DNA from 3 places in the Thermoanaerobacter siderophilus SR4 genome. Region 1 is predicted to be linked to each of the others. Evidence: riboswitches for the same ligand, from Rfam matches in the RefSeq annotation. Region 1 holds a riboswitch; each other region holds the start of a gene.
What was found. A riboswitch is a leader RNA that binds a small molecule or an ion and turns the genes downstream of it on or off. The one in region 1 is predicted to bind thiamine pyrophosphate.

Region 1 (12,316 bases):
TACTGGCACGTTTATATTGAACACTTTCCTCATTAATATAGCAAGTTTATAAAGGGCATCAAAGCCTTTTACGTCATAATCGGGATTTGCTTCTGCATATCCTAATTGCTGGGCTTCTTTAAGTGCTTCTTTATACCTTCTACCTTCAGTAGTCATTTTGGTGAGAATATAATTAGTAGTGCCATTTATTATACCGCCTACAAAATCTATTTCATCTGTAATTTTTAATCTATCAATTTGATGCAGTATAGGTATAGCCCCACCTACACTTGCCTCACATTTTAGAAATACTCTATTCTTTTCTGCTATTTCATTTAATTCTTCTCCATGCTTAGCTATCAATTCTTTATTTGCAGTGATTACATGCTTCCCTGAAGACAAAGCCTCCTTCACATATTCGTAAGCTGGAGAAATACCTCCTATTGCTTCAATGACTATTTTTATCTCTTTATCTTTCAAAATTTCTTCAGCATTTTGGGTAAGTAGTCCTTCTACCTTCACTTTCCTTGGCTTATTGAGATTTTTCACGAGTATCTTCTTTATCTCAGGATAAACCCCTGTACTCTCCCTTATATGACCTCCTCTTGAAGTTATCAATTTATATACTCCTGTTCCTACTGTTCCAAGTCCTAATAATCCGATTTTTATTTTCATGTCACACCTCCAAATAAATTTTTAGGCCCTCTTCTCAATGAGAAGAGGGCCTAATAATCCGCCACTCCTCTCATCTCTCAGGTTAGACACCCTAACCTGCAGGATTTGGCACCAGACGCATATAAATGCCGGTTGCCGGGTTTCATCGGGCCAGTCCCTCCACCACTCTTGATAAGAGGTTTGTGTGTAATATATTCAATTTTGCATGTTGTAATCTATGTTATCACTTTGAAACTGTAAAGTCAAGAACTTTTTTTGTACTCTTTCTTAAATTTTTTCTAAATTTTAATATACGCCGATTTTTTTTAGTGGTATAATATTATTGTATAATATTTATACTCTATCGATTATAAAAATTTAATATTTGCCACATGGGGTGCCGGCGTAACCGGCTGAGAAAAAGGTGTTGCCTTTTAACCCATCGAACCTGTTAGGTTAGTACCTGCGTAGGGATGTGGTCATCTGCCATGGCTATAATCCCCATGGTTTATTTATTTTTTAAGGAGGTTTTTATTATGACACAATTGGAATACGCCCTTTCAGGCATTGTCACAAAAGAGATGAAAATAGTCGCAGAGTATGAAGGAGTAGACGAAGAATTTATTTTAGAAGGAGTTAAAAAAGGAGAAATAGTAATACCATCAAACATCAACCACAAAAACCTCATTCCCAAAGGCATAGGAAGGGGTTTATCGACAAAAGTAAATGCCAATATAGGAACCTCTGATGCATACCCTGAAATTGAAAAAGAAATTGAAAAATTAAATGTTGCTGTAAAAGCTGGAGCAGATGCGGTAATGGATTTAAGCACAGGGGGCGACATTAACCAATCTCGTAGAAAAATACTTGAAAATTCCCCTGTCCCTGTAGGAACTGTCCCTATGTATCAAGCAGCTGTAGAATCTATATCCAAATACGGTAGCATTGTAGCTATGCCTGAAGAATTTATTTTTGAAGTTATAGAAGAACAAGCAAAAGACGGGGTTGATTTTATTACAGTCCACTGTGGTCTAACATTTGAATCATTGAAAAAGCTTAAAGACAACGGCCGAGTGATGGATATAGTAAGCCGCGGTGGCTCCTTTACAATTGCTTGGATGCTCCATAACAACAAAGAAAATCCTTTGTATAAACATTTTGATAGACTCCTTGATATTGCTAAAAAATATGACATAACTCTAAGCTTAGGAGATGGACTGCGTCCAGGTTGTCTTGAAGATGCTACAGACGCAGCACAAATTCAAGAACTTATAATCCTTGGCGAATTGGTAAAGAAATCTCGAGAGGCAGGAGTTCAAGTTATGGTAGAAGGACCCGGGCATGTGCCAATTGACCAAATTGAAGCAAATGTAAAACTTCAAAAACAACTTTGTCACAACGCTCCTTTTTATGTGCTTGGCCCTATTGTGACTGATATAGCTCCTGGTTATGACCACATAACTTCAGCAATCGGAGGAGCAATTGCAGCAGCTTCTGGTGCTGATTTCCTTTGCTATGTTACACCCGCTGAACATCTCGGACTTCCAGACAAAGAAGATGTCAAAGAAGGCGTTATTGCAGCAAAAATAGCTGCCCATGCTGCAGATATCGCAAAAGGCGTAAAAGGTGCTAAAGAAAAAGATTTAACTATGGCTAGAGCTAGAAAAGCCTTAAACTGGGATGACCAAATAAAGCTTTCTATAGACCCTGATAAAGCTTTTAAATATCGCGTCAATAAAAACATATCTACAGCCAAAACTTGCAGTATGTGCGGAAAATTCTGCGCTATGAAAATTGTCAGTGAGTACCTTGGAACTTCAACTATGACTTGCTAATACCTTTGCCTTATTTACATTCCCCCCTTGATTTTCTTTGCTAATTTCTGCTATAATAGAGGAAAACATCAAGGGGGTATTTTTTATGGAAAAGTGGCAGTGCACAGTATGCGGGTACATCTATGATCCAGAAGAAGGAGACCCATCACAAGGAATTGAACCAGGAACTCCTTTTGAAGAATTGCCTGATGATTGGGTCTGCCCGGACTGTGGAGTAGGAAAAGATATGTTTGAAAAAATGTGAGGGAGCAATTGCTCTCTCTTTTTATTGATTTTTAATAAGATTCATATTATTATAGTTGTATGAAATCATTATGCTCAAACAAAGATATAATCAAACTGTGGAGGGCGTGTAAATTTAATGAGTGAAGGTTTTAGGAGGTTAACTCCTGAAGAAGCTTTAGAAATTATAAAAAAGCAACAGCGAGGAAAATTAAAAATATTCTTAGGATATGCTCCTGGTGTTGGAAAAACTTATGCAATGCTCAATGAAGGCAACAGGCGTCTTAAAAGAGGTCAAGATGTAGTAATAGGTTATGTGGAAACTCATGGAAGAAAAGAGACAGAAGCACAAATAGGAAATTTAGAAATAATCCCGCGAAAAAAAATTGAATACCACGGCATGATATTAGAAGAAATGGATACCGACGCCATAATTGCTCGTAAACCAGAAGTAGTTTTGATAGATGAATTGGCACATACGAATGCGCCTGGCTCTAAGCACAAAAAAAGATATGAAGATGTGGAAGAAATTTTACGCCATGGAATAAATGTAATTACAACACTTAACATCCAACATTTAGAAAGTTTAAATGACGTTATTCAACAAATCACAGGTGTTGCTGTAAGAGAAACAATCCCTGACAGCATAGTCGATAGCGCAGATGAAATTGTTGCTGTAGATTTGACTCCTGATGCTTTGCTTAATCGATTAAAAAGAGGAGATATTTATCCAGTAAGCAAAGTCGATGAGTGTCTATCTAACTTTTTTAGAAAGGGAAATTTAAATGCTTTAAGAGAGTTAATGCTAAGACTTACCGCCGAAGAAGTAGATATAGAATTAGAAGAATATATGAAAGAGCATGGAATAACTGATACATGGGAAACAAATGAAAAAATAATGGTGTGTATAACACCAAATCCACTATCTAAAAAGCTTATAAGAAGGGGTGCAAGGAGAGCAAGAAGATTCAAATGTGATTGGGTAGTAGTGTATGTAAACTGTACACATTTTCTTGCACCTAAACTTACTGAAAAAGATAAAGAAGTTTTAGAAAGCCATTTTATGTTAGCAAAACAATTAGGAGCAGAAGTCTACACATTGACAGGAAAAAGCGTGTCTGATGAGCTTTTAAAATTTGCAAAGCAAATGCACATTACACAAATAATAATAGGGCATTCTCAAAGGTCAAGACTGCAAACCTTTTTTAGAGGTTCTACTGTTATAAAGTTAATTAAAAAAGCAAAAAATATAGAAATTCACGTAATACCTTATAAATAACTTCTTCATTACTAAAAGGAGCAGTGAAAAATGGAAAACAAATTTAGAATCTCACTTATAACTTTTTTGTTAATTTTAGCCATAACCATGACAATGGTATTAGTTTTTCACCAACCTCCCTATATACCGCTTTTTATAAGCTATATAATAACCTTTGCTATTGTTTTGATAAACGGTTTTTCGCCTCAAGAACTTATCAATATGTCAATTAAAGGAATTAAAAAAGGTATAAACGTGATGATTATACTCCTTTTGATAGGAGCCCTCGTTGCCTTGTGGAAACAGAATGGAACCCTTCCTGCTCTTATTTACTACGCCTCCCACTTTTTAAAACCACAAGCTTTTTTGTTGGTGTCTTTTATCACAACCTCTATTATCTCAATGATTTTAGGTACAGCTGTAGGAACCGCTAGTACTATTGGAATAGTAATAATGGGACTAGCCCATGGCTTTGGCTATTCTCTTCCAATAGTTGCTGGTGCAGTAATATCCGGTTCTTTTATAGGAGATAGGACTTCTCCCCTTGCAGGAAATGTTATTCTTCTGTCAGATATGGGAGAAATTGAACAATACAATGTACTTAAATCTCTTTTTAAAACCGCGATTCCTACTTTTGTATTAACTGGTTTATTGTACTATCTTTTAAGTCTTCACATTAATATTTCTTCGCCGCACACCTTTGACAATCTTGCAGCTATAATTTTGAAAAATTATAAAATAAACTTTTTCTTGTTTTTAGCTCCTATAATGATTATAACGTTGGCTTTTTTCAGGATTTCTACAAAGATAAATCTTTCAATTGCTGTCCTTCTCTCCTACTTTGTCTCTTTACTAAATGGTTATAACCCTATAGATTCTTTAAAAGTCATTATGTTGGGAAATATATCTAATATTCCAGAATTTAAATCTATCTTTTCAGGAGGAGGTATGATTTCAATCTTCCCAATGATAGGAGTAGTAACCTTTGCTACCGCTCTTTCTGGAATATTAGAAGGAACAGGAATTATAAAAGCAGTTTTTAGAAAAGCCCAAAAAATTAAAAACCCTAAAATTGCCTATTTGGTCACAATGTTATTAAGCACTTTAATGGCAGTAATAACTTGCAATCAAGCTCTTTCTGTAATTTTACCTTCCCGCATAATGTTAGACGTATTTAGAAATCTTAACGTAAAAAGTGATATGATGGTAAGAGCAATAGCAGATTCAGGCATGATACTTGCCGGGATAATACCTTGGAATTTAGCAGCAATGCTTCCTTCTGCAGTTTTAGGAGTAAAAGTCATTGACTATCTTCCCTATGCTTATTTAAATCTATTATTCCCTATATTATCAATACTTATCGTGTTTATAGAAAGTAATAAACAATATAGCAATGCTACAATAGAAGAATTTTAAAAAAGCAGGATTTTATTCCTGCTTTTATATCGCATATTTTAAGTTTGTATAATAAGGTAGCCCTTCTACCATAGGGACCTTCACTTCTCCTTGTATAAGGGGTCTTGCATAATCAAAAAATTCTTCAGTGACATAATTACCTTCTTCATTTATCCAATTTAAAGGCACTTTTTTCTCCTTGTTACACACTTTATCAACATCTACAATATCCGTTTTAACAGTGTATTGGTAATTTCTTTCTCTTACAAGGCTTATCATTTTCCCGGTTTCACCACATAACGCATACTTTACTGCTTCCCTCCCCAACATTTCAGCTTCTTCAAAATCCACTTTAGATGCCAAGTGCATTGCACATCTTTGCGTTACACCAAGTCTGGTCATTTTGACACGTTTATATATTTTCTCTTTTACAAGCTTTTCTATATAGTCTCCTACTCCTCCCAGTTGAGGATGACCAAAAGCATCTTTATGATAAGCATTTTCTTTTCTTCCAATGTAATTCCCTTTTTCATCCATAAGTCCTTCTGATACAGTTATAAAGACATTGCCATATTCCTTATAAGCTTTATTTACATCCTCTAAAAATCTTTCCTCATTAAAAGGTATCTCAGGAAGATAAATAAGTTGTTTCAAATGGGGCAATCTTTCTTTAACCAAAGCAGAAGAAGCGGTAAGCCAACCTGCATTTCTGCCCATCACTTCGAGTACGTTAATTGTCTTAGTCTCATACACTTCCGCATCTAAAGCAAGTTCTAAAGTAGTTGTGGCTATATATTTTGCCGCACTTCCAAAACCAGGAGAATGATCTGTAAACATCAAATCGTTATCAATAGTCTTAGGAATTCCAATTACATTTATTTCAAAACCTATTTCTCTTGTATATTTACTGATTTTGTCAACGGCATCCATAGAATCATTGCCACCTATGTAGAAAAAATATTTAATGTTGTATTTCTTAAAAATTTCTATTAACTTTTTGTATTCCTCTTCATCCTCTAAATAGTCTTTTAACCTATATCGGCACGACCCTAATGCAGCCGCAGGGCTAAATCTCATTTGTTTTATTCTTTCATAGGGAATATCAAATATGTCAATAATATTGCCTTTTATTATACCTTCTATGCCGTTTATCCCACCATAAACTTTGCCAATTTTCTCCGAGCGTGAAGCTTCCATTATAGCTCCATACAGACTGGAGTTAATAACAGCTGTAGGACCACCCGATTGTGCTATAAGACAATTGCTTTTAGTATACATAATATACCCCCATTGTGATATTCTATTATAAATTATAAAGTAATTCAGATATATTATATCACAAAAAGAAATATAATAATAATTTTTGATAAAATTTTATCAACCATTCTTGCAAAAAGCAAAAAAATATAGCAAAATTATAATAAATAACGCATTCATCTTAAAAATACGGAGGGAGACATTATGGATGTAATTGAATTAGCTGCTCATTTGATGGCATTATCAGCGAGAACAGCACCTAAAGCAACTGGAAAAGACTTTATAGAAACAAAAGTAATTACAGGTGAAGACCTCGTAAGGTTAAAAGAGGATATGATGAAATATGGCGAAGAATCCGGAAAGAAAAATTTTGACAGGGATGCAAAAAACGTCGCTAACTCCAGTGCAGTACTTTTAATTTCATTAAATAAACCAGAAAAAGTTGGACTAAATTGCGGCGCCTGCGGTTATAATCTTTGCACTAGTCTAAGGGATTTTAGAGAAGGTACAGAATTCGCAGGTCCCATATGTGCCTGGAGGCTCATCGACTTAGGAATAGCAGTAGGGTCTGCAGTTAAAACCGCCAGTCTCTTGAATGTGGATAATCGAGTTATGTATAGAATAGGTGTAAGTGCAAGAAGGTTAAAATTAATTGAAGGAGAAATTGTTATAGGCATTCCTCTTTCTGCTACAGGCAAAAACATATACTTTGATAGATAAAAAATGCCAGGTTAAATCCTGGCATTTTTTTAAAATGACTTAGCTGCTTTTACAATATCCTCCGCTGTCAAACCATAATGTTTTAAAAGCTCTTTAGGTGAACCGGATTGTCCAAACTCATCTCTTATTCCAATTCTCTTTATCTTCACTGGATATTCCTCTGAAAGAACCTCTGCTACCGCCGAACCAAGCCCACCTATTATGCTGTGCTCTTCTGCTGTTATAACTTTGCCCGTCTTTTTAGCTACTTCTACTATTAAATCTTTGTCTATCGGCTTTATTGTGTGGATATTGACAACTGTCGCTTCTATTCCCTCTTCTTTTAGTTTATCTGCTGCTTCAATCGCTATGGCTACCATTATCCCTGTCGCTATTATCGCTACGTCTTTCCCTTCTCTTATTACTTCACCTTTTCCTAATTCAAATTTGTAGTTTTGATCGTGTATATCTGGTACTGCCATCCTCCCCAACCTTATGTATACTGGTCCATAGTGCTCTGCCGCCGCAAATATGGCTTGTCTCGTCTCTTCTGCATCGGCTGGGTTTATTACCACCATCCCAGGTATTCCTCTCATAAGGGATATATCCTCTATTGATTGGTGTGTCGCCCCGTCTTCTCCTACTGTTATGCCAGCATGGGTAGCTGCTATTTTTACGTTTAAGTGTGGATAACCTATGGAGTTTCTCACTTGCTCATAAGCTCTTCCTGTTGCAAATATGGCAAAAGTGCTGGCAAAAGGAATTTTCCCACAGGTAGCAAGTCCTGCTGCTGTTACCATCATATCTTGCTCTGATATTCCCATGTTAAAAAATCTATCTGGATATACTTTTTGAAAATCTGCCGTCTTTGTGGATTTTGATAGGTCAGCGTCTAATACCACTACATCTTTGTTTTTTGCGCCTAATTCTACTAAGGCTTTCCCATAGGCTTCTCTTGTCGCCATAGCCATTTATACTCCACTCCCTTCAAGTTCTTGTATAGCTTTTTGTCTTTGTTCTTCATTAGGCGCACTGCCATGCCATCCTACTTGATTTTCCATAAAGGATACGCCTTTCCCTTTTATTGTATGAGCTATTATCAATGTAGGTTTTCCTTTTGTAGCTTTTGCTTCTTCTATGGCTTTGTCTATTTGGTCAAAGTCGTGGCCGTCTATTTCTATTACGTGCCATCCAAAAGCTTTGAATTTTTCATTTACTGGTTCTATGTTTTTTACTTCTCTGTTTGGGCCATCTATTTGTAAGCCGTTAAAGTCAAGTATTGCAGTCAAGTTGTCGAGTTTGTAATGGGCTGCTGTCATAGCTGCTTCCCATATTTGCCCTTCTTGTAATTCTCCATCTCCTAATATTACATAGACTCTATAGCCCTTTTTATCTAATTTACCTGCTAATGCCATTCCATTTGCAGCAGAAAGTCCTTGCCCTAATGACCCTGTGGTCATATCAAGTCCCGGTGTGGATTTCATATCGGGATGCCCTTGAAGTATTGAGCCAAGCTTTCTTAAAGTTTTTAACTCTTCTTTTGGGAAAAACCCTTTTTCAGCTAATACAGCATACAGTGCAGGAGCTGCATGACCTTTTGAAAGCACAAGTCTGTCCCTATCTTCCCATTTGGGATTGTCAGGCTTTACATTCATTTTATCAAAATAAAGCAGGGTTAAAATATCTGAACAGGATAATGACCCCCCCAGGATGGCCAGATCCTGCTTCTGCCAACATGTTTATGATGTCTATTCTCACTTCTTTTGCCTTTTGCTTTAAAAATTCTTTGTCCATACCAATACCTCCATTTCACATGTTTTTAAATCCTTCTCCTAAAACTTCATGGGCTGTTGATAATATCACGAAAGCGTTGGGGTCTATTCTTTTCACAAGGCTTCTTAAGGTTGTAACTTCTCTACGAGTTACAACACACAACAAAACATTTTTGTCCTTTTTTGAATAACCCCCTCTTCCTTTTAGTTCTGTTACCCCCCTTTCCATTTCCTCCAATATTGATTTACTAATTTCCTCATACCTATCAGAAATAATTATAGCAATTCTCTCATCGCCACTACCTTCTTGTATGAGGTCAATAACTTTGATAGAAATAAATTCAGTAGCTAAAGCATAAAGGGCAAGTTCCGGGCTAAAAACTATGCCTGCTAAAGTTATTATTACAAAGTCTATTATAAGCAGTATTCTGCCCACACTTAAAAAGTGTATGTATTTATGCAAAGTCATAGCAGCCATGTCTGTTCCACCAGTTGTTGCTCCATATTTTATCACAATACCTAGCCCTACACCCATTATTATACCACCATATACTGCCGCCAATATTGTATCATGGGTAAGAGGTTTTAAAAAAGCCAATGCATCAATAGAAACACCTAATAAAATAGTTGAATAAAGTGTTTTAGCTCCAAAACCTGTTCCTAAAGCTTTAGTCGAGATGATAAAAAGCGGAATATTTATTGCCAAGGTAACTGCTCCTATTGGCCATCCAAACAAATGTTGTAGAACAACTGCAAGTCCACTTACTCCACCAGGAGCAATTTTGTTAGGTGCCAAAAATAGGTCAAGAGACAAACTAACAAGTAATGTACCTATCGTAACCCAGAAAAAGTCTATTATTATTTTCTTAAGTGAAACTTTCATAATACATCCCCTTATCGCATGTCAACTTTTCCTTTGTGTAGCAAAACTTTAAGAGCAAATTTAGGAAGTGCCATCATCCTTTTATATCTCCAAGGCTCTTTAATTAACCTGTATAGCCACTCTAAGCCTAATTTTCTATAAATGTAAGGTGCTCTCTTAACTTTTCCAGCTATTACATCAAAACTTCCTCCTACCCCCATTGCTATTTTTACTTTTAATTTGTCTCTGTTTTTATATATCCATTTCTCTTGTTTAGGAGCACCTAAAGCCACAAAAAGAACTTCTGCACCCTTATTATTTATCTCTTCTATGATTTTATTTTCTTCCTCTTGAGTAAAATAGCCATGATGAGTTCCCACTATTTTAGCACTCGGATATAGCTTTTCCAAATTAACACGAGCTTGTTCTGCAATTTGAGGAGCAGCCCCCAATAGATAAATCTTTATATTTTTAGAAGATATATCTTTTATAAATTCCATCATGAGGTCAAAACCTGCTACTCTTTCAGGCATCGGCTTTTTAAAAACTTTTGAAGCAAAAACAATGCCGTTTCCATCTGGAACATTTAAGTCAGTATTATTTAATATTTCCATATATTCTTTATCCTTTTGCGCCATCATTACAATTTCCGCATTAGGTGTTGCAACAATGTGCAGTCTGTCTTCTTGTAAAAAATTGTTTAAAATCTCTACTGCTTGTCTCATCGTCACCCGATCTATTGGCACTCCAAATATATCTAATCTTTCCATCTTCACACCTCAAATTTATTATGTTCAAATAATATATCAAAATTCTTTTTTGCTTTTTCTTTTAACTCATCTAAATGCTTAGACATATCATTTATATACTCTTCTTTTCGCTGTAAAATTGAACTTACTTTATTTAAAATGTCGTCGGCAGTAAAAGAATTAATGTCTCCTGCGCTGCTTTCACCAATGGATTTTAGAAAACCCTCCACCTTAGGGTCATAAGATATACCAACAAATGGAACTAAGGATATAAACGCAAAAATCAAAGAATGCAGTCTTACACCTATTAATAAGCTGCTGCTTCTAATAATACTCAATATCTCTTCTATTTCGTATTTTCCAGTTAAAATTTCATAAGGCATTTTCATATAAGTAGCAACCCTATCGCTCTCTTCTATATCCTCATGATAAAAAGGAAGAAAAACAATCTTATATCCATAATCCTGCGCAATAAAATCTGCAGCCCTTGCCAACTCAACCCTTGATAATTCAGAATTTCCCCATTCTCTCGTGCAAATCAGAACATATTCTGCAGAATTTAAATCAATCCCTTCTTTTTCGAGGATTTTGCCAAAAATTTCTCTATTATTACCACCAGAAAAATTTAATACAAGGTCTGCCGCTACTACCACATCTTTTTTTACATTTAGCTGTTTCAAATACTCTTTGGATAATTCGTCTCTTACAGCTATTCCGTCAACTTTATTTAAAATTCTTGCAGTAAGCCATCTGTTAAACTTTTTATCAACTGGACCAATACCTTGTCCCATAACATACACTTTTTTCCTAAGGAATTTCCCCATAAGCATTATTCCGAGATAATACCACAAACTCTTACTACTGGTCTTATCTTGTATAAGACTCCCACCGCCACTTAACAGTACATCTGACTGTTTTAGCGCTTTGTATATTTCTTTGAAAGAGTTCCTATTTACTGCTTTTACGTTGTACTTTTTAGAAGTTTCATCAGGTTTATTAGAAAGAACTGTTATATCTGTTATACCTCTTTCTTTTAAACCTTCTACCAGACATTTTAGAACAGCTTCATCCCCAATATTATCAAATCCGTAATAGCCGGATATGACTGTTTTCATATCAATACTCCCTTTTTATATTTTTTAAGATCTTGTCCACTATAAATACAGCAATCATGCCAATTAAAGCCCCCAATACCCATGCAATTACCGTGCGCTCTATCGCAATCGTAAGCACGCTTTCGATATGGCTAAAAGTATTGACAATCGACAATATACCTATCGAAGCAAATATCCCCATAATAAATGTCCACGCTTTTGAGCGTTTAAAAGCAGCATAAATTCCCAATATAATCGCAGGGTCACCTATTAAAAATTCCTTCGTCCGAGGTCTTGCTACAAGAGTGTGTTCAAGGAAATCTCTAAATTTAAGCTCTAACTCTGTCGGCTTAACAATAGGTTCATTGCCCGTCCTTGAAATGTATATAATTCCGATAATCCCTGCTATAGCAATAGCTACTAAATGCCATACTTTTATATCTATATTTAAAAATTCCTTTATTCTCTCCATAAAAGTCTTCCAGTGATTAGCATTGTATATCTTTATAATATAATACAAAACATAAAACACTAAAGGTA
Region 2 (7,421 bases), 370 kb from region 1:
TATGCTCTTCACCATTTTACAGGAAGTAAAGAACACAACACAGCTATGAGGCATAGAGCAAAAGAGATGGGCATAAAAATGAACGAATACGGGCTTTTTAAAGGGGATGTCCTTATTAAATGCAGCTCTGAAGAGGAAATTTTTAATAAACTTAATTTGTCTTATATTCCTCCAGAGCTTAGAGAGAACATGGGAGAAATTGAGGCGGCAGAAAGAGGAGAAATACCTGCCTTGATAGAAGAAAAAGATTTAAAAGGCGTATTTCATGTACACACTACTTATAGCGACGGTAGAAATTCTCTTGTTGATATGGTAGAGAGAGCGAGAAAGCTAGGATATAAATACATAGCGATTACTGACCACAGTAAATCTGCTTTTTATGCCGGTGGATTGGCAGAGGAAATGCTATTGAAACAGTGGGAAGAAATAGAAGAGTTAAACAAAAAATACGATGATATAGTCATATTAAAAGGTATTGAATCGGATATTTTGCCGGATGGGTCATTAGACTACGACGAAGAAATTTTAAAAAGATTCGATTTGGTTATAGCTTCTATACATTCTCATTTTAGAATGACTAAAGAAGAGATGACAAAAAGAGTGATAAACGCCATTAAAAATAAATACACAAAGATAATAGGCCATTTGACTGGAAGACTTTTACTGGCAAGAGACAGCTATGAAATTGACGTCTATCAAGTAATTGACGCGGCAAAAGAATACGGCAAAATAATTGAGATAAATGCCAGCCCCTATAGATTAGACCTTGACTGGAGATATATAAAATATGCAAAAGATAAAGGTGTAAAATTTGCCATATGTCCGGATGCCCACAGTGTAGAAGGGTTGGAAGATGTAAAGTATGGCATTGGTATTGCAAGAAAGGGGTGGCTTGAAGCAAAAGATGTTGTAAATACTTATGAACTGGAGGCAGTGTTAGAGATTTTTTCTAATATGTAAAACCGCTTTTAATTTTATTAGCGGTTTTTTTATTTTATTTTTTTGAAAAGCTTTAAGAAATCTTGACATACTATTATGAGAAGAGTACAATATATTTTGTATCAGAAATATTTGAATACAAAATATTCGTGTGCGAAATAATTTAAAATGCGGTGGTGAAAATGGAAGAGATAAACAACGGATTGAAAATACTTAAGCTTTTAAAACAAATAATGAATATTATAAAGCATTCTATGAAATACGAATGCAAAGATTTTGACATTACAGGACCACAAGGAATGCTTATGGGCATTTTAGCCCGTTATGGTGAAATGAAAGTAAGTGACTTAAGTCAGAGATTAGGGCTTTCCAATAGCACTGTTTCTGGCATTATTGACAGGTTAGAAAAGCAAGGCTTGGTAGAGAGGACGAGAAGCACTGAAGATAGAAGAGTTGTTTATGTCAGTGTGACTCCTAAGTTTAAAGATACTTTTCAAAAACATTTCAAAGAAGCTGAAGAGAAGTTTGAAAAATTAATAAGTAGAGCAAGCCCACAAGACCTTAATAAAATAATTGAAGGATTAGAAGCACTGAAAAAAATATTGGAAAAACAACATGATTTATAGTGAGGAAGTATAACAAAATTAAGTAAATAAGTTGAGGAAGTAGAAATTTAAAAAGAAGTAGTTCTCACAAAAGAAATCGAGGCAAATTTTTAGGAGGAGAAGGTGTTGGTATGGTAAAACTGGCGAAATATTTAAAACCCTATATTCTGTTGATTTTTTTAGCAGTGTTCTTTATATTTGTTCAAGCAATGAGTGATTTGTCATTGCCTGACTATATGTCCAAGATAGTTAACAATGGAATACAGCAAGGTGGCATAGTAAATGCAGTGCCTGAGGCTATAAGGAAAAGCGAAATGGATAAACTTTTGCTATTTGTTACACCTGAAGAAAAGGAAGAGATTTTAAAAGATTATACATTAGTAGACAAATCCAGTCCTGATTATGATAAATATGTAAAAAAATATCCTATTCTTTCAAAAGAGCCTGTATATGTCCTTAAAAGCGTAGATAAATCAGAAATTGACAAAATAAATTTACCTATGGGGAAAGCCTTTTTAGCTGTTACAGGTGTGGAAAAAGCTAAAGCCAGTGCAAAAAACGGAAGTATAGAATTTAATGGAAAGAAAATACCGGCAAATGTAGACCTCTTTGCTATGATGTCTCAACTGCCAGAAGAGCAACTTATTCAAATAAGAGATGAAATGAACAAAAAGTTTGCTTCTTTAGGTGACAATATGGTTATACAAGCTGCAACAATGGCTGTAAAAGAAGAATACAAGGCAATTGGCATAAATACAGACAAAATTCAAACTGATTACATTCTTCATACTGGCCTTATAATGCTATTGATAACTGGACTGAGTGCATTAAGCACTATTATGGTAGCATTTTTTGCATCAAAAGTGGCAGCTGGAGTAGCGAGAGATTTGAGAAGAGATTTATTTGCAAGAGTAGAGAGCTTCTCTAATGCTGAATTTGACAAATTTTCTACGGCTTCTTTGATAACAAGAACTACAAATGATATTACACAAATACAAATGCTTCTTGTAATTATGATAAGAATGGTGTTTTATGCGCCTATAATGGGTATAGGTGGTGTATTTAGAGCACTTAGCAAAAGTGTTTCAATGTCTTGGATTATAGCTTTAGCAGTAATAGTACTTTTAGGTATAATATCAGCATTGTACTCCATTGCGATGCCCAAGTTTATGCTAATGCAAAAATTGATTGATAGATTAAACTTAGTTACTCGTGAAAATTTGTCAGGAATAATGGTGGTAAGAGCTTTTAATAATCAAAAATTTGAAGAAGAGCGCTTTGACAAAGCTAATCAAGATATTACAAAAGTAGGGCTTTTTGTAAATCGTGCTATGGCATTTATATTTCCATCTATGATGCTTGTGATGAATGGAATTACTCTTTTGATAATATGGGTAGGAGCTCACCAAATCCAAAATTCCAGCATGCAAGTTGGAGACATGATGGCATTTATGCAATACGCTATACAGATTATCTTTGCATTTTTGATGTTCTCAATGCTGTTTATAATGATACCAAGAGCATCAGTATCGGCAGAGCGTATTGCTGAGGTTTTGGCTACAGAGCCTTCTATAAAAGACCCAGAAAATCCAAAACAATTTAATGAAAATATGGCTGGAACTGTAGAATTTAGGAATGTATCTTTTAAATATCCAGGTGCTGAAGAATACGCTTTAAAGGATATAAACTTCAAGGTTTTGCCAGGGCAGACAGTAGGCATAATAGGAAGAACAGGTTCTGGAAAGAGTACCTTAGTGAATTTGATCTTGAGATTTTACGATGTGACAGAAGGACAGGTTTTGGTTGATGGTGTAGATGTAAGAGAGGTAAGGCAGGAAGATTTACGCAGCAGAATAGGATATGTACCCCAAAAAAGTTGGCTTTTCAGTGGTACAATTAAATCAAATTTGAAATACGGAAATGACCAGGCTACGGACGAGGAAGTAAAAGAAGCAGCAGAAATTGCACAAGCAATGGAATTTATAAATGAAAAGACCAAGAAATTTGATTCAGAGATTGCACAAGGAGGAACAAACGTTTCAGGAGGGCAAAAGCAGAGGCTTTCCATTGCTCGTGCTCTTGTTAAAAAGCCTGAAATATACATTTTTGATGAAAGTTTTTCAGCTCTTGACTTCAAAACAGAGTCAGCTTTAAGGAAAGCCTTAAGAGAAAGGCTAAAAATCAAGCACTGTTATAATGGTGTCACAAAGGGTGTCAACTCTTTTGCATGCAGACCAAATAATAGTGCTTGAAGAAGGTAAAATTGTGGGCATAGGGAAACACAAAGACCTACTTAAAAACTGTCAAACTTACAGAGAAATAGCTTTATCACAGCTGTCGGAGGAGGAATTGGCATGAGTGAAAATAGAAGAATAGACCCCAAACAGATGCCCAGACTTCGCGGGCCAGGAATGGGAGGCGGTCCCCATGGCATGGTTCGCGGTGGAGAAAAAGCGCGAGATTTTAAAGGCACAATGAAAAAGTTGATAAAATATTTATCAGCTTATAAAATTTCTATAATAAGTGTATTTATATTAGCAGCTCTTAGTGCTTCCTTCTCCATTGCGGGTCCTAAAATACTCAGTAAAGCCATAACCAAAATTTTTGAAGGTGTAATGAATAAAATAACAGGGCAAGGCAGTGGCATAGACTTTGAATATGTAGGAAAGATAATTCTAATTCTCATAGGCTTATATGGTTTAAGTGCTTTATTCGGATACCTGCAAGGATGGATAATGTCTGGGGTTGCGATGAAAGTTACCTATAGATTTAGAAAAGAAATTTCTGAAAAAATTAACCGCCTGCCTTTGAAATATTTTGAAAGCACAAATCAAGGGGAAATATTGTCACGTATTACAAATGACGTGGATACAATTACTCAGACTCTCAATCAAAGCTTGACTCAGATAATCACTTCTGTGACGACAGTAGTAGGCGTTTTGATTATGATGTTTACCATAAACTGGCTTATGACTTTAGTGGCGCTTTTGATAATTCCTTTGTCTTCTTTGGTAATTGCCTTTATTGTCAAACATTCACAAATGTATTTTAGAGAGCAGCAGGATTATTTAGGGCATGTAAATGGTCATGTGGAGGAAGTATATGGAGGCCATAATATAGTAAAGGCTTTTAATGGAGAGAAAAAGAGCATTGAAAAGTTTGATGTATTAAATAACACTTTGTACGGAGCAGCTTGGAAGTCACAGTTTTTGACAGGTATTATGATGCCACTTATGAATGTAATAGGAAACTTGGGTTATGTGGCGGTTACAGTTTTGGGTAGTTGGTTGGTCATAAAAAATGCAATAGAAGTGGGGGATATTCAGGCGTTTATACAGTACATCCGATCTTTTACACAGCCTATTGCTCAGATTGCAAATATTTCCAATATACTGCAACAAACTGCTGCCTGTGCAGAAAGAGTATTTGAGTTTTTGGAGGAAGAAGAGGAAGTTCCAGATAATCCACAGCCTGTAAAAATTGAAGATATAAAAGGGAATGTGGAGTTTAGAAATGTTCGTTTTGGATATAGACCTGATAAAATGGTGATAAATAACTTTTCTGCTTCTATTAAGGCAGGACAAAAAGTTGCAATTGTCGGTCCTACTGGTGCAGGAAAGACTACTATAGTGAAACTTTTAATGCGCTTTTACGATGTGAATGAAGGAGCTATTTTGATTGACGGGCATGATATAAGAGATTTTACGAGAGAAGATTTGCGTTCACTTTTTGGCATGGTGCTTCAGGATACTTGGCTTTACAATGGTACTATTATGGACAATATAAGATATGGCCGTCTCGATGCTACTGATGAGGAAGTTATAAAAGCTGCTAAGGCAGCTCATGTTGACAGTTTTGTAAGGACATTGCCAGGGGGCTATAACATGGTATTAAATGAAGAGACCACAAATATTTCTCAAGGGCAAAAGCAGTTACTAACTATAGCAAGAGCTATTTTGAAAGATCCCAAAATTCTCATACTCGATGAGGCTACAAGCTCTGTAGATACCCTTACAGAAATACAAATACAAAAAGCGATGGATTACCTTATGAAAGGACGCACAAGCTTTATAATCGCTCATAGGCTTTCTACGATAAGGGATGCTGACTTGATACTTGTCATGAACCATGGAGATATTATAGAGCAAGGTACCCACGAAGAGCTTCTTGCCAAAGGCGGTTTTTATGCAAGTCTCTATAACAGTCAGTTTGAAAAAGAGGAAGAGATGGCAAGTTAATACCATTTGATGTGTGTGCAAAACGTCAGCAACCTACAAAGCTTGGCCATCCGCATTTGATAATTATTCTTGACACAGACTACAGAAAATGATAAATTAAAGGTGAAAACAAAATAGGTGGTTATGTCCGCTGGGGGAGCCTTAATGGCTGAGATGGCATTGATGCCAAACCCTTGGAACCTGATGAGGGTAATGCCTCCGTAGGGAATGCGGCTCAAAAATACCGCATTTCGCGGTATTTTTTTCAGCGAACATAGCCTCTAAATATCATGGAGGTGTTTTTTATTATGTCCTACATTATAAGTATATTTTCTGATTTTGCCAAAATAAAACCAGTGACCTTATCAGTTATATTGGCAATTTTATTGGCAGCTTTTCTTTTATATCTGATGCGAAGAAGTGTCAAATTTGACACAAAGATGCTTGTCTACGGAGCACTTTCAATTGCTATTTCTTTTGTGCTGTCATATATAAGGTTTTACCACTGGCCACAGGGTGGTTCCATAACGCCTGCCAGCATGCTTCCACTTTTTATATTTGCGTATTATTATGGACCAGGTCCTGGTGTGATTGTTGGCATGGCATATGGACTTTTGCAACTTATTCAAGACCCCTTTATAGTCCAATGGGTGCAAGTACTTCTCGACTATCCTTTGGCTTTTGGTGCATTAGGACTTGCTGGCTTTTTTAGAAAAAACCTGAGTTTGGGAATTTTAGTCGGCGGATTTGGACGATTTTTCTCTCACTTTTTATCCGGAGTATTCTTTTTTGCAAGCTATGCGCCAAAAGGAATGAGTCCTATAGTTTATTCACTTTTAGTTAATGGAAGCATAATAGGTGTAGAAGTGGCAATATGTTTTGCAGTTTCACTAATTCCTCAAGTTAGAAATGCTATCGAGGAAATTAAAAAGAAAGCAATTGCTTAAAGGGGTATTTCCCCTTTTTATTTTTTTCAATGGATAGCCAAAATAATGGTATAATATTTTGTAAGAAAAAATTTAACATAAAATTAACATCCCTATAATGTTTTTTAATGTTATCATAAGATAATTTAATCAAAGGTTATGGGAAAGCCCATGGATAAATAGGAACAGGCCATAAAAGAGTAGCAAAGGCTGTTGAAAAAGCTTTTGAAAAGTACGATAATGTATATATAATTGTAGATATAAAGAATATAAAATCCTTTTGAAAGTTAAGAGAATTGTTGTTTGAAAACCTTGATAAACTTAAGTATATGAAAAAAGAATGGAAGAATTGGTTTATAAAAATTCCGCTGATAGAGTGTGTGAAATTGTGCTGAAAAATTTCGATGAAAGCATTAGTGAAATGAGATTATAGGGAGGGGATTTTGCTGATGCAAATAAAAAGAGTGCTTCTTGACAAAGACAAAAACATTTTTTTCTATATAAACAAAAGAATAAAATGTAATATATTGGACAAAATAATGCCTAAAATAACTCATATAGGAGGTCCTTTTTTTACAATATTTTCTTGCTTATCTTTAATATTTTTCGGAAAAAACAATGTGAAAGCCTCTGCTTTAGAAGCTTTAACTGCTCTTGTAAGCAGCCATTTGTTTGTTCAGCTCTTAAAAAGAAAATATACAAGACCAAGGCCTTATATGGTATTAGCTAATACA
Region 3 (12,316 bases), 1.0 Mb from region 1:
GCGCTTTCCCTCTTCTAAAACCCGGTACATTAAATTTTGAAGCATTCTTTTTAAAAGCAAAATTTAAACCCTCTTCAAACTTTTCACTTGGTATTGTAAGTTCAATCGTCGCAATACTTTTCTCTAATTTTTTAAGACTCGCACCCATTAAGTAAATCCTCCTATTCTCTTTCTTTCGTATAAAGTCTTCTAAACTTATAATATTATAACATAAAAAAACGGTGAATCAAACTCAAGTTGTCATAATTTTATGCAAAAAAAATAATGCCTACTGCATTATTTTCCTGTCAAATATATATTTTTCTCCCTTAAATTTTTATTGGTGCGGGCAAAGGGACTTGAACCCCCACGGGTAACCCCACCAGATCCTAAGTCTGGCGCGTCTGCCAGTTCCGCCATGCCCGCATATTAAAATGGTGCACCATTAGGGACTCGAACCCCAGCCCCGCTGATTAAGAGTTTACACAAGACCATTTTATCAAAGTTTTTTTAATATGTCAAGAATGCCTCTAAGCAGGATCGCATTTCCCTTTTAATAATTTTAGAAGTACTTCAGGGTCATTTTCTTTTTCAATCATTCTAGCCTCATCTTCACCTCTATGAATAATATTTCTGACTACACTATCTGCTAATTTTGAAATTTTTAGCTCGTTAATTTCTCCATATGCTTCGTACAGTCGTTCATCTTGTATTACAAATGCATGCAAAAATATCCAAGTATACGTTCCGCCGTAGGATTCCAAAAAGTTACGTTTCATTTGTCGTTAATCATGATAATAGCATTGGGGGAGTATTAGAACGCTCTCATACTGACATTATCGCAGAATACTTTTAATATGACAATATCACAGAATAATAACACATTTTTCTTTTTACTTATTGACAATGCAAAGAAAAATAAGTATAATTAAAGTAACAAGTAAATAGAAAAAAAGGCAAAGGCGCCTTTAGAAAAAAGGTGCCTTTGCCTTTTTTAATTATTAGCCATCAAATTTAAATTTCCATCAAACTTTATACCAAATATTATCCCCTAAAAAACCTTTTTAAAATATGCAGACCATTTTTATTATACCACAAATTAATTCAAATTTGAAAAAAGGGGCACAAGGAGGTGAAAATGGTTACTAATAGGACGTCCCTAATGTATACTGAATATTTTAAGAAAAATAGAGAAAAATGAGAAAATTGTAGATATGCTTTATAAAATGATTATAATTGATAGCCAGCAGAATTTGCAGTGTATTTGCACCCTTTTAAAAAGGAGAGGGGTGTAGCAGGACAGGTTATGTGCTTATAGCAAAAATGTAAGACTATTTTAAAAAAACATGAAATTTTAAAGGAGGATGGTAAGCCGTGCGTAAAGGCTTTGTTAGGGGAGTAGCGGCAGGTTTATTATCGTTTTTACTTTTATTTGCTTCGGCGTGTGGAAATAAGTCTGAGAGTAGCGATGTTATAAAAATTGGAGCAAACTTAGAGCTGTCGGGAAATGTTGCCACATTGGGTCAATCAGGCTTAAATGGAATTATGTTAGCAGTAGATGAAATTAATAATGCTGGCGGAGTTCTTGGTAAAAAGATTGAAATAGTCAAGTATGACAATAAGTCTGATAATACAGAAGCCGCTTCGGTTGCGACTCGGTTAATTACCCAAGATAAAGTAGTTGCTATTATTGGTTCGATGACTTCTGGCAATACCCTATCTTATGTTAATATTGCCGAAACTAATAAAGTTCCTGTGATCTCGCCCTCGGCAACTAACCCTGATGTTACAGTAGATCCTAAAACAGGCAAGGTAAGGGAGTATATTTTCCGGACTTGCTTTATAGATCCTTTCCAGGGGACGGCAATGGCGAAGTTCGTTTTAAATGAATTAAAGCTTAAAAAAGTTGCTGTTTTAAAAGATAATACAGCTCCTTATTCGGTGGGTTTAGCTAAGTTTTTTGTAGAAGCTTTCAAAGCTGGCGGTGGCGAAATTTTAGCTGATGAAAATTACACTAGCCAAGATCAGGATTTTCGCTCGGTATTAACCAAGATTAAAAATTTAAAGCCTGAATTTATTTATGTACCTGGTTATTACGAGCAAGTGGGCCAAATTGTAAAGCAAGCACGTGAGCTTGGTATTAATGTTCCTATGGGCGGTGGTGATGGCTGGGATTCGCCAAAACTTGTTGAAATTGCTGGTGCAGCTGCGCTTAATAACACCTTTATTACCAATCACTATTCGTCTTTAATGCCTGACCAAAAAGTTCAGGACTTTGTTAAAAAGTATAAGGAAAAATACAGCAGCGAACCGGATGCAATGGCTGCAGTAGGTTATGATACGGTACTTGTTTTAGTTGATGCCATTAAACGGGCTGGTGAAGCTACACCCGAAAAAATCAAAGAAGCTTTAAAGACCACCAAGAATGTAGAAGGAGTTACTGCCAAAATCTCCTTAGATGAAAATCACAATGCTGTTAAAGGCTTAGTGATTTTGGAATACAAAGACGGTAAGCAAACCTATAAAGCTTACGTAAATCCTTAAAAGATTAAAGGGGGGGAATATTCCTCCCCTAAAGAAAATGAATTTAATTAGGTTAGAGGTGGTTAATATGATGGAATTTATCCAGCAGTTAATAAATGGAATATCAGTAGGAAGTATTTACGCTTTAATTGCGTTAGGATACACTATGGTTTATGGTATTATAAAACTCATCAATTTTGCCCATGGCGATGTTTACATGCTTGGTGCCTTTGCAGGACTATATGCGACCTTGGTTTTAAAAATGTCTTTTGTTCCAGCGTTAATTTTTTCCATGATTGTGTGTGCTATTTTAGGCATTATTATCGAAAGATTGGCATATCGTCCTTTAAGAAACTCACCTAAAATTGTAATTTTAATTACTGCAATAGGCGTTTCCCTTCTTTTAGAATATACCACGATGTTTTTCCTGGGTCCACAGCCTCGAGCATTTCCGGAGGTTTTTAAAGAGGTTTCGTATTCATTACTTGGCGGAAAGGTTACCATATCAAATAGGGAAATTTTAATTATTGCGGTCACGGTTATCTTAATGATTTTACTACAGTATATAGTTCATAATACGAAAATTGGAAAAGCAATGCGGGCAGTTTCTTATGACATGCAAGCTGCTCGTTTAATGGGAATAAATGTGGATACGACAATATCCATCACCTTTGCTCTTGGTTCAGCTTTAGCTGCGGCAGCAGGGGTACTGGTAGGGATATATTACAATAAAGTATTTCCCTTAATGGGAATTATGTTTGGTTTAAAAGCCTTTGTTTCAGCGGTTTTAGGAGGAATAGGAATTATACCTGGAGCAATGACCGGAGGGCTTATTTTAGGGATTACCGAGTCCTTAGTAAGTGGGTACGGCAGTTCTTTATATCGGGATCCTGTAGCTTTTGTGATTTTGATTATTATCCTATTAGTTAAACCTTCTGGCTTATTTGGGAAAAACGTTCGGGAGAAAGTGTAGGTGTTACAGAATGCTGAAAAATTGGTTTACAAAGGAAAATCTTGCAGTAACGTTGTTGCTAGTAGTGCTTATGGTAGGAGTTCAGGTTTTGTATTCAGCAGAAATCATTAGTCCTTTTGTGATGTTAAACTTAATTATTATCGCAATCAATATTATTCTTGCAGTAAGTTTAAATTTAGTGGTTGGTTTTACGGGACAATTTTCTATTGGCCATGCGGGATTTATGGCATTAGGTGCTTATGCGTCGGCTATTATGTCTTTAAATTTTAATGCCCCTTTTATTGTATCCTTGTTAGTTGGAGCAATAGTGGCGGGTATTGGCGGTATTATAATTGGCATACCTACCTTGCGTTTAAGAGGCGATTACTTGGCTATTGCTACTTTAGGACTGGCTGAAATAATCCGGGGGGTAATAACAAATATTGATTATTTAGGTGGAGCTTACGGTTTAATGGGGATACCACAGAGGACTAATTGGCTGTGGGCTTTTGGGTGCATGCTGGTTACAGTTTTAGTTATCAAAAACTTTGTTCAATCCAGCCACGGTCGGGCGTGTATTTCAGTTCGAGAAAATGAAATTGCGGCGGAAGCCATGGGAATAAATACCACGAAATATAAAGTTATAGCTTTCACTATGGGTTCATTTTTTGCTGGAATTGGCGGGGCACTCCTTGCTCATTATATTACCTTTATTGAACCAAATGCTTTTAACTTTTTAAAATCCTTTGATATACTTGTGATGGTAGTTTTAGGAGGACAGGGGAGCCTCACCGGTTCAGTGGTAGCGGCAATTGTACTAACGTTAATTTCTACATTTTTACAGAGTTTAGCAGAACTGCGACTTATAATTTATGCCATAATCTTAATCTTGGTGATGTTATTTAGACCCCAGGGACTTCTTGGAACCCATGAGTTATCCTTTAAGCTTTTGCAGAGAAAGAGAGGTGTAAGTCATGGCAGCCATTCTGCAGACGCATAGCGTGGGGATTAGTTTTGGAGGATTAAAAGCAGTTCAGGATTTAAATCTTACCTTAAATGAAGGAGATTTAGTTGGGTTAATCGGACCAAACGGTGCAGGTAAAACGACGGTTTTTAACCTTTTAACCGGGATTTACCTTCCAACCACTGGTGATATAATCTTTAAAGGCGAAAGCATAGTAGGGTTAAAGCCTTACCAAATTGCTGCTAAAGGCATAACCCGTACTTTCCAAAACATTCGTTTGTTTGGCGAACTTTCGGTTTTAGAGAATGTTTTAATTGCCAGGCACTTGCATGTTCCATATAATATGATGCATGCTATATTCCGTCTTGGGAAGTTTTACCGTGGAGAAAAAGAAATGCGGGATGAAGCTTATGAGCTATTAAAAATCATGAACTTAGCTCATAAGGCAGAAGAAAAGGCCAAAAACTTACCTTACGGAGAACAGCGCCGATTAGAAATTGCCCGGGCGTTGGCTACTCACCCTTCCTTATTACTTTTAGACGAACCAGCAGCAGGCATGAACCCTCGAGAAACGACGGAGTTAATGGAATTAATTGGCTTTATCCGGAGTAAGTTTAACGTGACTATTTTACTCATTGAGCACGATATGCATTTGGTAATGAACATTTGCGAGCAGATTTACGTCTTGGACTATGGAGTTAATATTGCTCACGGGACGCCTGAAGAAATTAAAAACAACCCTCGGGTTATTGAAGCATATTTAGGAGAGGGGGCGTACCTATGAGCGGGAAGGAAGTATTAAGAATTGAAGAGTTAAATGTATTTTACGGGGCCATTCATGCTTTAAAAGGAATATCGCTTACCGTAAACGAAGGAGAAATAGTAACCTTAATCGGGGCAAATGGTGCGGGGAAAAGCACTACTTTAAATACAATTTGTGGATTGGTCAAGCCTAAATCAGGAAAAATAATTTTTGAAGGTAAGGATATTACTGGTAAAACTGCTCATGACATTGTAAAAATGGGTATAAGCCAGGTGCCTGAGGGCCGACGGGTTTTTGCTAACATGTCAGTATTGGAAAACTTGGAGTTAGGTGCTTATCTTTTAAAAGATAAAGCAGAATTTAAACGCAGGCTTACCAGGGTTTTTGAACGGTTTCCGCGGCTTGCGGAAAGAAAGGGACAACTGGCCGGCTCTTTATCTGGCGGAGAACAACAAATGTTAGCGATGGGGCGAGCATTAATGTCAGCACCTAGACTTATGCTTTTAGATGAACCTTCAATGGGCTTAGCCCCCCTGTTGGTTAAAGAAATTTTTGCGATCATTAAAGAACTAAACGAGCAAGGAACTACTATTCTTTTAGTAGAACAAAATGCACATATGGCTCTTTCTATTGCTCATAAAGGCTATGTATTAGAAACAGGAAAAATTGTGTTATCTGGCCCCGCCTGGGAGCTGGCGGAAAACCCGCAGGTAAAAGAAGCTTATCTCGGGGGGTAAAGGAAGTTAGATAAGGCATTTTACTCGTCAGATTAAAGGCGAGCCCTCTGCTTTTATACATAAAGAGTTTGGTTCGTCATGATATTATTTTTATCAAGAAATTTACATTATAATAAAATTTTGAAAGTTTGCTCTAGGAATTTACAGTAGGCATTTAGTATAAGTACTCTATTTTTTTATAGGTTGGTTCTTAACCAATTCAACATTTATTATACAGCCTTAAAAATAAAAAATATAATCTTACAATGAAACAAAGGCGTTTCATTTGTATGAGTATGCCTTTGTTTTATTTTCTTAATATTTTATGCTTTAATTAATCATTATTTTATCTACGTAAGAAAATGGCATTTTAGTTCTTATAATGCCATCTGGTTGTGGCAAGACTAGAGGATGGAAGACTACATCACTAGAAGATTCGGTTAAAGGAGGTGAAAGGGTGAATCGCACTCATTTTGAAAAAGAATTAGAAGAACTTCATTATGACGTATTAAAAATGGGTAGCCTTGTAGAAGAGGCGATAGCAAACGCCATTGCTTCTTTAGTAAACCATGATACAGAATTAGCTCAAAAGGTCATCGATGGTGATGACAGAATAGACAAAATGGAAGTAAAAATTGACAATAAATGTGCAAAGATTATTGTAACCCAGCAGCCAATTGCAAGGGATTTGAGAATAGTTTTGACAGGGCTTAAAATTGTTACAGACTTAGAAAGAATGGCAGACTATGCAGTAGATATAGCAAAAACTACTTTGAGGATTGCTCATCAAAAATATACAAAACCATTGATAGATATTCCTAGAATGGCTGAAATCGTAAGAGAAATGGTAAAAATGTCATTGGATTCTTATGTTCACCAGGATTTAGACCTTGCAAGAACGATTGGCGAAAAAGATGATATAGTAGACGCTCTTTACAAACAAGTATTTAGGGAACCATTAACTGATATGATAGAAGACCTAAGAAACATCGACCAAGCGAGTCAGTTTTTGTTTGTAGCTCGTTATCTTGAGAGAATTGCTGATCATGCTACTAATATATGTGAATGGGTAATTTTCTTAGATACAGGAGAGCATATAGATTTAAATTAAAAATATTAATTTGGTGTATTTTGGTTTTCATTTTTATACATTTTTTAATAGCTTCAATAGGAATTCCTCCTGTAAATTGTTGATATGGAGTGTATTAAAGCAATAAAGTTCCATATTTTCATCAGCTGTTATTTAAAATACCTATGGTAGCTACTTTACTTTGCTTCCATTCAAAAGTTATCTACCTGCCATTAAATATAATGATACACCTTCAAAGCTTCAAAATTAGCATGTTAATGCTTATAATTCTAAATTTTAGCAATGCTTTGCAAAATCAATTTTCCTTTTTATAGCTGCACATCTTCCCTGGTTAAGGATAGCAGGTATTTTATATTTATGTACATGGCATTTGAAATCGCGGTAAAATCATATGCCTCTTCTTGCAACATTGCCATTGCAGGTGATGCTCCAAAACTCAAAAGTGCGTTTGCATTATCATTCATCACAACATAATTTGTGATGACATGTATAAGTGGCACTTTCCCTTTTACGAGTTCAAAAGTTTTACAATTTCATCAATCATAAAATTTTCTCTTTTCTTTTAAAAAAAGTTTGTGTTACAGTATAAATTACAGCAGTCAAAAATATTGTTGTTATGGTGGGAGTTAGATACCATTTTAATAATGAAGTACCGTTATATACCATGTAATTATACGTAATAATTCCAATGATAGATGATACAACTGCAGGAATATTAAGGTACCCACTTTCTTCATATTTTAATATAAAGAAGCCTACAAAAACTACTGTGTATACTGGAATAAATACACTACCGATAGCATATAAAAAGTTTTGATATTTATCAATTGGGAATAAATATGCTGCTATGATACCTATCAGCGAATAAATTATTAATAGCTCTTTTTTACTGAGCCTTGTTTTAATAACTGCCATTGTAGATATCGCAGCAGAGTATACATCCATAAAAGTAGTCGTCACTGTTGATAAAAGTATTATTAGCAATGGTACAAACCCAGTTTTTATTGATGCAAAATATGAAATTATATCTTTTCCTTCCGTTTTCAATGAAACAAAAAGACCTATAAAATACATAAAACAGCTTGCAATAAAATAACCTAAAAATGTATATATAAAGCTAGATTTTCTATTTTCACTGTTGATCGTATAATCTCCTACTAAAGGCAGCCATGATACAGGCATAGCAACGGCAAGTTCGATTGCATCTACAAAACTTATATTACCTGTTGGTGTTAAAATTTTCCCGCCCTTTAAAAATACTACAACACCAATAGTCAATATAAACAACAATATTACTGCAATGTTATTTACCCAGTATGCTTCACTTTCAAAAAATAGTGACCATAATAAAACAGATATGCCTACAAAAAGTATTCCTACACCAACAGACATACCAATGGCACCATTAAAAGCTTTTGCTGATTGTATAATCATGACTGCTGTCCATCCAATCAATTGTAGAATGTTTAGTGCTCCTAAAAAAATTGTACCTTTATTGCCCAAAACAACTTTTGTTGATTTTATTGCTGGCAACTTAAGGATGTATGACATAAGCCCCCCAAGCGAGAAAAATAATGTACCAATGATATGGCCTATTAAAATAGCCAACAAGCCTTTAGTTAAACCTAGAGGTGCAAATAGCGAACCTGTATAGATTTCAGCAATTGAGATTGCTGCACCTGCCCATATTAGAAAAAGGGTAAAATTTTTAATTTTCATGATTCACACCCGCCTTTCTAAAGTAAGTTTATGAGATAAATTTCTTATATTTTACTAAAACCAATACCACTACATATCCTATAACCGAGCCTATTGTACTGGAAAGCGAAAATGGAATGACAAACATAAAAGCCGAACCGGAACTTCCAAGTATATACTTAGCTATAGGATAAGAAAGCAAAGCCCCTATAATGCCTGTACCTATAACTTCTCCTATAGAGGCAAAATAAAATTTACGTGTAAATCTATAAAGATATCCAGCAATGAACGCACCAACCATTCCTCCTGGAAATGCCAAAAGCGATCCAACACCAAGGATGTTCCTCAAAAGTCCTATAATAAAAGCTACTTCTAACGCTCCCCAAGGGCCCAAAAAAACTGCTGAAATAACATTAATAGCATGTTGAACAGGTGTAACTTTGGCAGCACCTACACTAAACCATACATATTGAGAAGCAAAGGTGCCTATAGCAATAATAAGTGCCATAAAAACCATACGATGTATTTTATTCATACTCCACCTTCTTATCTTTTTCTATTATCTCCGGCGTGAGATTATATATCTCATCAAAAAATGTCACTTTAAAACTGCCGGGCCCTTTGACATTGCTGCTTTGAGCGGCTCTTTCACCTGCTATTCCAAAAGCTACAAAAGCTTCTACTGTAGCTGCAAAATAATCTTCACATACTCCGCAGAAGCTCGCTACTACAGAGGTAAGCATACAACCTGTGCCAGTAACAGTGCCCATCATAGGATGCCCATTTTTTACATACGCAATTCTTTTTCCATCAGTAATTATGTCAGTAACACCTGACACTGCTACTACAACGTTGTACGCGTTTGCTAAATCTTTTGCAGCTTCAGAAATATCATCTGCTCCGCTTTGAGATTCTACACCGCGTATCTTCCCACCTTTGCCTGCAAGTATTGAAATCTCAGCACTATTCCCTTTTATCACAGAAATTTTTACCTCTTCTAATATCTTTTTTGAGCTTTGTGTCCTAAGCTTCGTAGCTCCCGCTCCAACAGGGTCTAATATAACTGGTACTTTAAGTCTATTTGCAGCCTTTCCTGCCTTTATCATCGCTTCTACTTGTTCATTTGTAAGAGTGCCTATATTTAAAACTAAAGCATCTGCTGCACTTACCATTTCTTCTACTTCTTCCAAGGCATGTGCCATGACTGGCAATGCTCCTATAGCCAGTGTTATATTAGCACAATCATTGACAGTAACTATATTTGTAATATGGTGAACTAAAGGTTTTTTCTCTCTTAAAATTTTCAACAATTCTTTTTTCATTTCAAATTCCTCCTATCGTTTATCGCTTTTGCTATAACCTCCAAAAGTTTTCTTGTATTGTTTTCTATATCCCCATAAAATACAGCTGAAACTGAAGATATCCCGTCTACTCCCGACTTTAACATGACTTCATAAGCATTATCTTTTGTTATACCTCCTATTGCAACTACGGGAATAGTGACTGCCTCTTTTATCTTTTTCAGCCCTTCTATTCCAATAGCTTCCGCCTCCGGCTTTGTAGGAGTCTTAAACACCGCTCCCACTCCTAAATAATCCGCTCCATCTCTTTGTGCTTTTAAAGCTTCTTCCACTGTCCTCGCTGATACCCCTACTATTTTATCATGACCTATTACTTTTCTTACAACATCTGCCGGCAAATCCTCCTGTCCAACGTGAACTCCATCTGCATCTACTGCCAAAGCTATATCCACTCTGTCGTTAATAATGAGAGGGATTCTATTTCTTTTTGTCACTTCTTTAACTTTGAGAGCAATTTCATAAAATTCCCTACTTGATATGTCTTTTTCTCTCAGTTGAATTACTGTTGCACCGCCTTTTATTGCTAATTCTACTGCGTCAGCAATATCCATATCCTTTATGTAAGACCTATCCGTTATAGCATAAAGGGTTAAGTCCATATCTCACACCTTCCTTATTTCTATATTCCAAAAATGGTTAGTGGGACCTACTCCATGCCCTATGGCCAACGAATGTTTTATAGCCCCTGTAATGTATGACTTCGCTCTTTTTATTGACTCAACTAAATCATAGCCTAAAGCGATATTGGCAGCTATAGCTGAGGAAAATGTGCAGCCTGTACCATGCGTGTTTTTAGTATCGATTCTCTCTGATGTAATTTCATAAAACTCTTTTCCATCGAAAAATACATCTAAAGCATCTCCTGTAAGATGTCCACCTTTTACCACCACTGTTTTTGCACCAAAATCTAAAATTCTTTTAGCTGCCTCTTTCATGTCATACACACTTTTGATTTCCCTTCCAATTAGCTCTCCTGCCTCCATAAGATTTGGCGTAACTACAAGGCTTAAAGGAATCAGTTCCTCTTTCAAAGCCTCCACTGCTTCCGGCTTCAATAAATAGCTTCCACTTTTTGAAATCATAACAGGGTCCAACACAATATTTTTTACATTGTAATCTTTTAACCCTTTTGCAACCATTTTAATTATGTCTTCATTAGACACCATACCTATCTTCACTGCATCTGGATATAAATCCTCAAAAATTGCCTTCATCTGCAAATACACCATATCAGGACTTATATCCTCAATTCCCAAAACCCCCATTGTATTTTGCGCTGTTATTGAAGTAATGACACTCATGCCGTATACTCCATGGGCTGAAAAAGTCTTTAAATCTGCCTGTATACCTGCTCCTCCCCCAGAGTCAGAGCCGGCAATAGTAAGGGCTAATTTCATAAAAACACCTCCAAATAATAAAATAAGCCCACCTGTGAGGTGAGCATTTTTACAAATGTTTTAAAAAGCATGCTTCCCTACGCAGGCATTACCCTGACAGGTTCAAAGGGTCGGGAACGAATCCCCTCTCAGCCACTTTTTGGCTCCCCTAGCACTTGTCATATTTAGTTTTAAGTAAATTGCTTAAACTAATTATACCACAAACGCAAAAGAATTCAACAATTATTTTGAAAATGATATCAATATTTAATGAGTTAAGTTATAAATTCCCCTTTTTCTGATAAAATTTAAGTGTTAACAAAAAAACATAAAATTACTGCCCTTAGCTCATTTTTGTAAGCTAAGGGCTCTCCTCAATTTCTCAGTCTTCATTTCTTATTTATCAAAAAGATATCCTATTTGAACTTGTTGTGCTATTGTTTGTCCTTCGCTGTCTGCAAAGATTAAAATTTCTTTGCCTTCAACATGGTTAAAATAATAACTATACTGTTCTTGTTCATTGCCTATTGTCTATCTGCTTGCTGTGAAATTTTTAAATTAAATTTTAGAAAGATTCTTCATAAATCTTGGCAATAACAGCTTCAGTTGCTTCCACTGGTGCATTAGAAAGCAATCCGTCCAGCGAAGGCGTAGTTTTAGCAAGCCTTACCAGAGTCGGAATATCCTCTTTTGTGAATCCAAAGTCCGAAAGTTTTTGGGTGCATCCTACATTAAAGAGCCATTCTTCAACCTTTTTAGCTACATATTCTGCTTCAGCAGGCAGACCTTTTAGCCCAGGCACTATAGGACTATATACTTCAGCCAGAACTTCTGCAACAGATGGATAAATAGCCTTTACCACCGCAGGCAGTATAGCACCAAGTCCAAGACCAT

Region 2: it holds a riboswitch for thiamine pyrophosphate, as region 1 does, so the genes downstream of both, thiT (energy-coupled thiamine transporter ThiT) here and thiC (phosphomethylpyrimidine synthase ThiC) in region 1, are expected to answer to the same signal.
Region 3: it holds a riboswitch for thiamine pyrophosphate, as region 1 does, so the genes downstream of both, thiD (bifunctional hydroxymethylpyrimidine kinase/phosphomethylpyrimidine kinase) here and thiC (phosphomethylpyrimidine synthase ThiC) in region 1, are expected to answer to the same signal.

The regions. Positions count from the first base shown of each region.
Region 1 is NZ_CM001486.1:672,552-684,867, forward strand. Features, by position in the region: gene THESIDRAFT1_RS03155 (homoserine dehydrogenase) at 1-654, opposite strand, end outside; SAM riboswitch class I at 722-832, opposite strand; TPP riboswitch at 1,017-1,124, shown strand; gene thiC (phosphomethylpyrimidine synthase ThiC) at 1,170-2,468, shown strand; gene rd (rubredoxin) at 2,554-2,712, shown strand; gene THESIDRAFT1_RS03170 (universal stress protein) at 2,830-3,969, shown strand; gene THESIDRAFT1_RS03175 (Na+/H+ antiporter NhaC family protein) at 4,000-5,364, shown strand; gene THESIDRAFT1_RS03180 (6-phosphofructokinase) at 5,389-6,621, opposite strand; gene THESIDRAFT1_RS03185 (ferredoxin domain-containing protein) at 6,805-7,320, shown strand; gene THESIDRAFT1_RS03190 (transketolase family protein) at 7,350-8,270, opposite strand; partial or broken gene THESIDRAFT1_RS03195 (transketolase) at 8,271-9,093, opposite strand; gene THESIDRAFT1_RS03200 (YitT family protein) at 9,109-9,954, opposite strand; gene THESIDRAFT1_RS03205 (WecB/TagA/CpsF family glycosyltransferase) at 9,966-10,703, opposite strand; gene csaB (polysaccharide pyruvyl transferase CsaB) at 10,706-11,797, opposite strand; gene THESIDRAFT1_RS03215 (DUF5693 family protein) at 11,799-12,316, opposite strand, start outside.
Region 2 is NZ_CM001486.1:1,044,171-1,051,591, reverse strand. Features, by position in the region: gene polX (DNA polymerase/3'-5' exonuclease PolX) at 1-960, shown strand, start outside; gene THESIDRAFT1_RS05150 (MarR family winged helix-turn-helix transcriptional regulator) at 1,122-1,565, shown strand; partial or broken gene THESIDRAFT1_RS05145 (ABC transporter ATP-binding protein) at 1,676-3,902, shown strand; gene THESIDRAFT1_RS05140 (ABC transporter ATP-binding protein) at 3,899-5,782, shown strand; TPP riboswitch at 5,905-6,007, shown strand; gene thiT (energy-coupled thiamine transporter ThiT) at 6,070-6,708, shown strand; gene THESIDRAFT1_RS05130 (phosphatase PAP2 family protein) at 7,137-7,421, shown strand, end outside.
Region 3 is NZ_CM001486.1:1,686,283-1,698,598, reverse strand. Features, by position in the region: gene tig (trigger factor) at 1-148, opposite strand, end outside; tRNA gene THESIDRAFT1_RS08325 (tRNA-Leu) at 321-405, opposite strand; gene THESIDRAFT1_RS08320 (hypothetical protein) at 510-758, opposite strand; gene THESIDRAFT1_RS08315 (ABC transporter substrate-binding protein) at 1,354-2,523, shown strand; gene THESIDRAFT1_RS08310 (branched-chain amino acid ABC transporter permease) at 2,591-3,475, shown strand; gene THESIDRAFT1_RS08305 (branched-chain amino acid ABC transporter permease) at 3,486-4,454, shown strand; gene THESIDRAFT1_RS08300 (ABC transporter ATP-binding protein) at 4,429-5,202, shown strand; gene THESIDRAFT1_RS08295 (ABC transporter ATP-binding protein) at 5,199-5,918, shown strand; gene phoU (phosphate signaling complex protein PhoU) at 6,355-7,008, shown strand; gene THESIDRAFT1_RS08285 (hydroxyethylthiazole kinase) at 7,296-7,487, opposite strand; gene cytX (putative hydroxymethylpyrimidine transporter CytX) at 7,528-8,706, opposite strand; gene thiW (energy coupling factor transporter S component ThiW) at 8,735-9,220, opposite strand; gene thiM (hydroxyethylthiazole kinase) at 9,213-10,007, opposite strand; gene thiE (thiamine phosphate synthase) at 10,004-10,645, opposite strand; gene thiD (bifunctional hydroxymethylpyrimidine kinase/phosphomethylpyrimidine kinase) at 10,649-11,443, opposite strand; TPP riboswitch at 11,501-11,603, opposite strand; gene THESIDRAFT1_RS08255 (iron-containing alcohol dehydrogenase) at 11,988-12,316, opposite strand, start outside.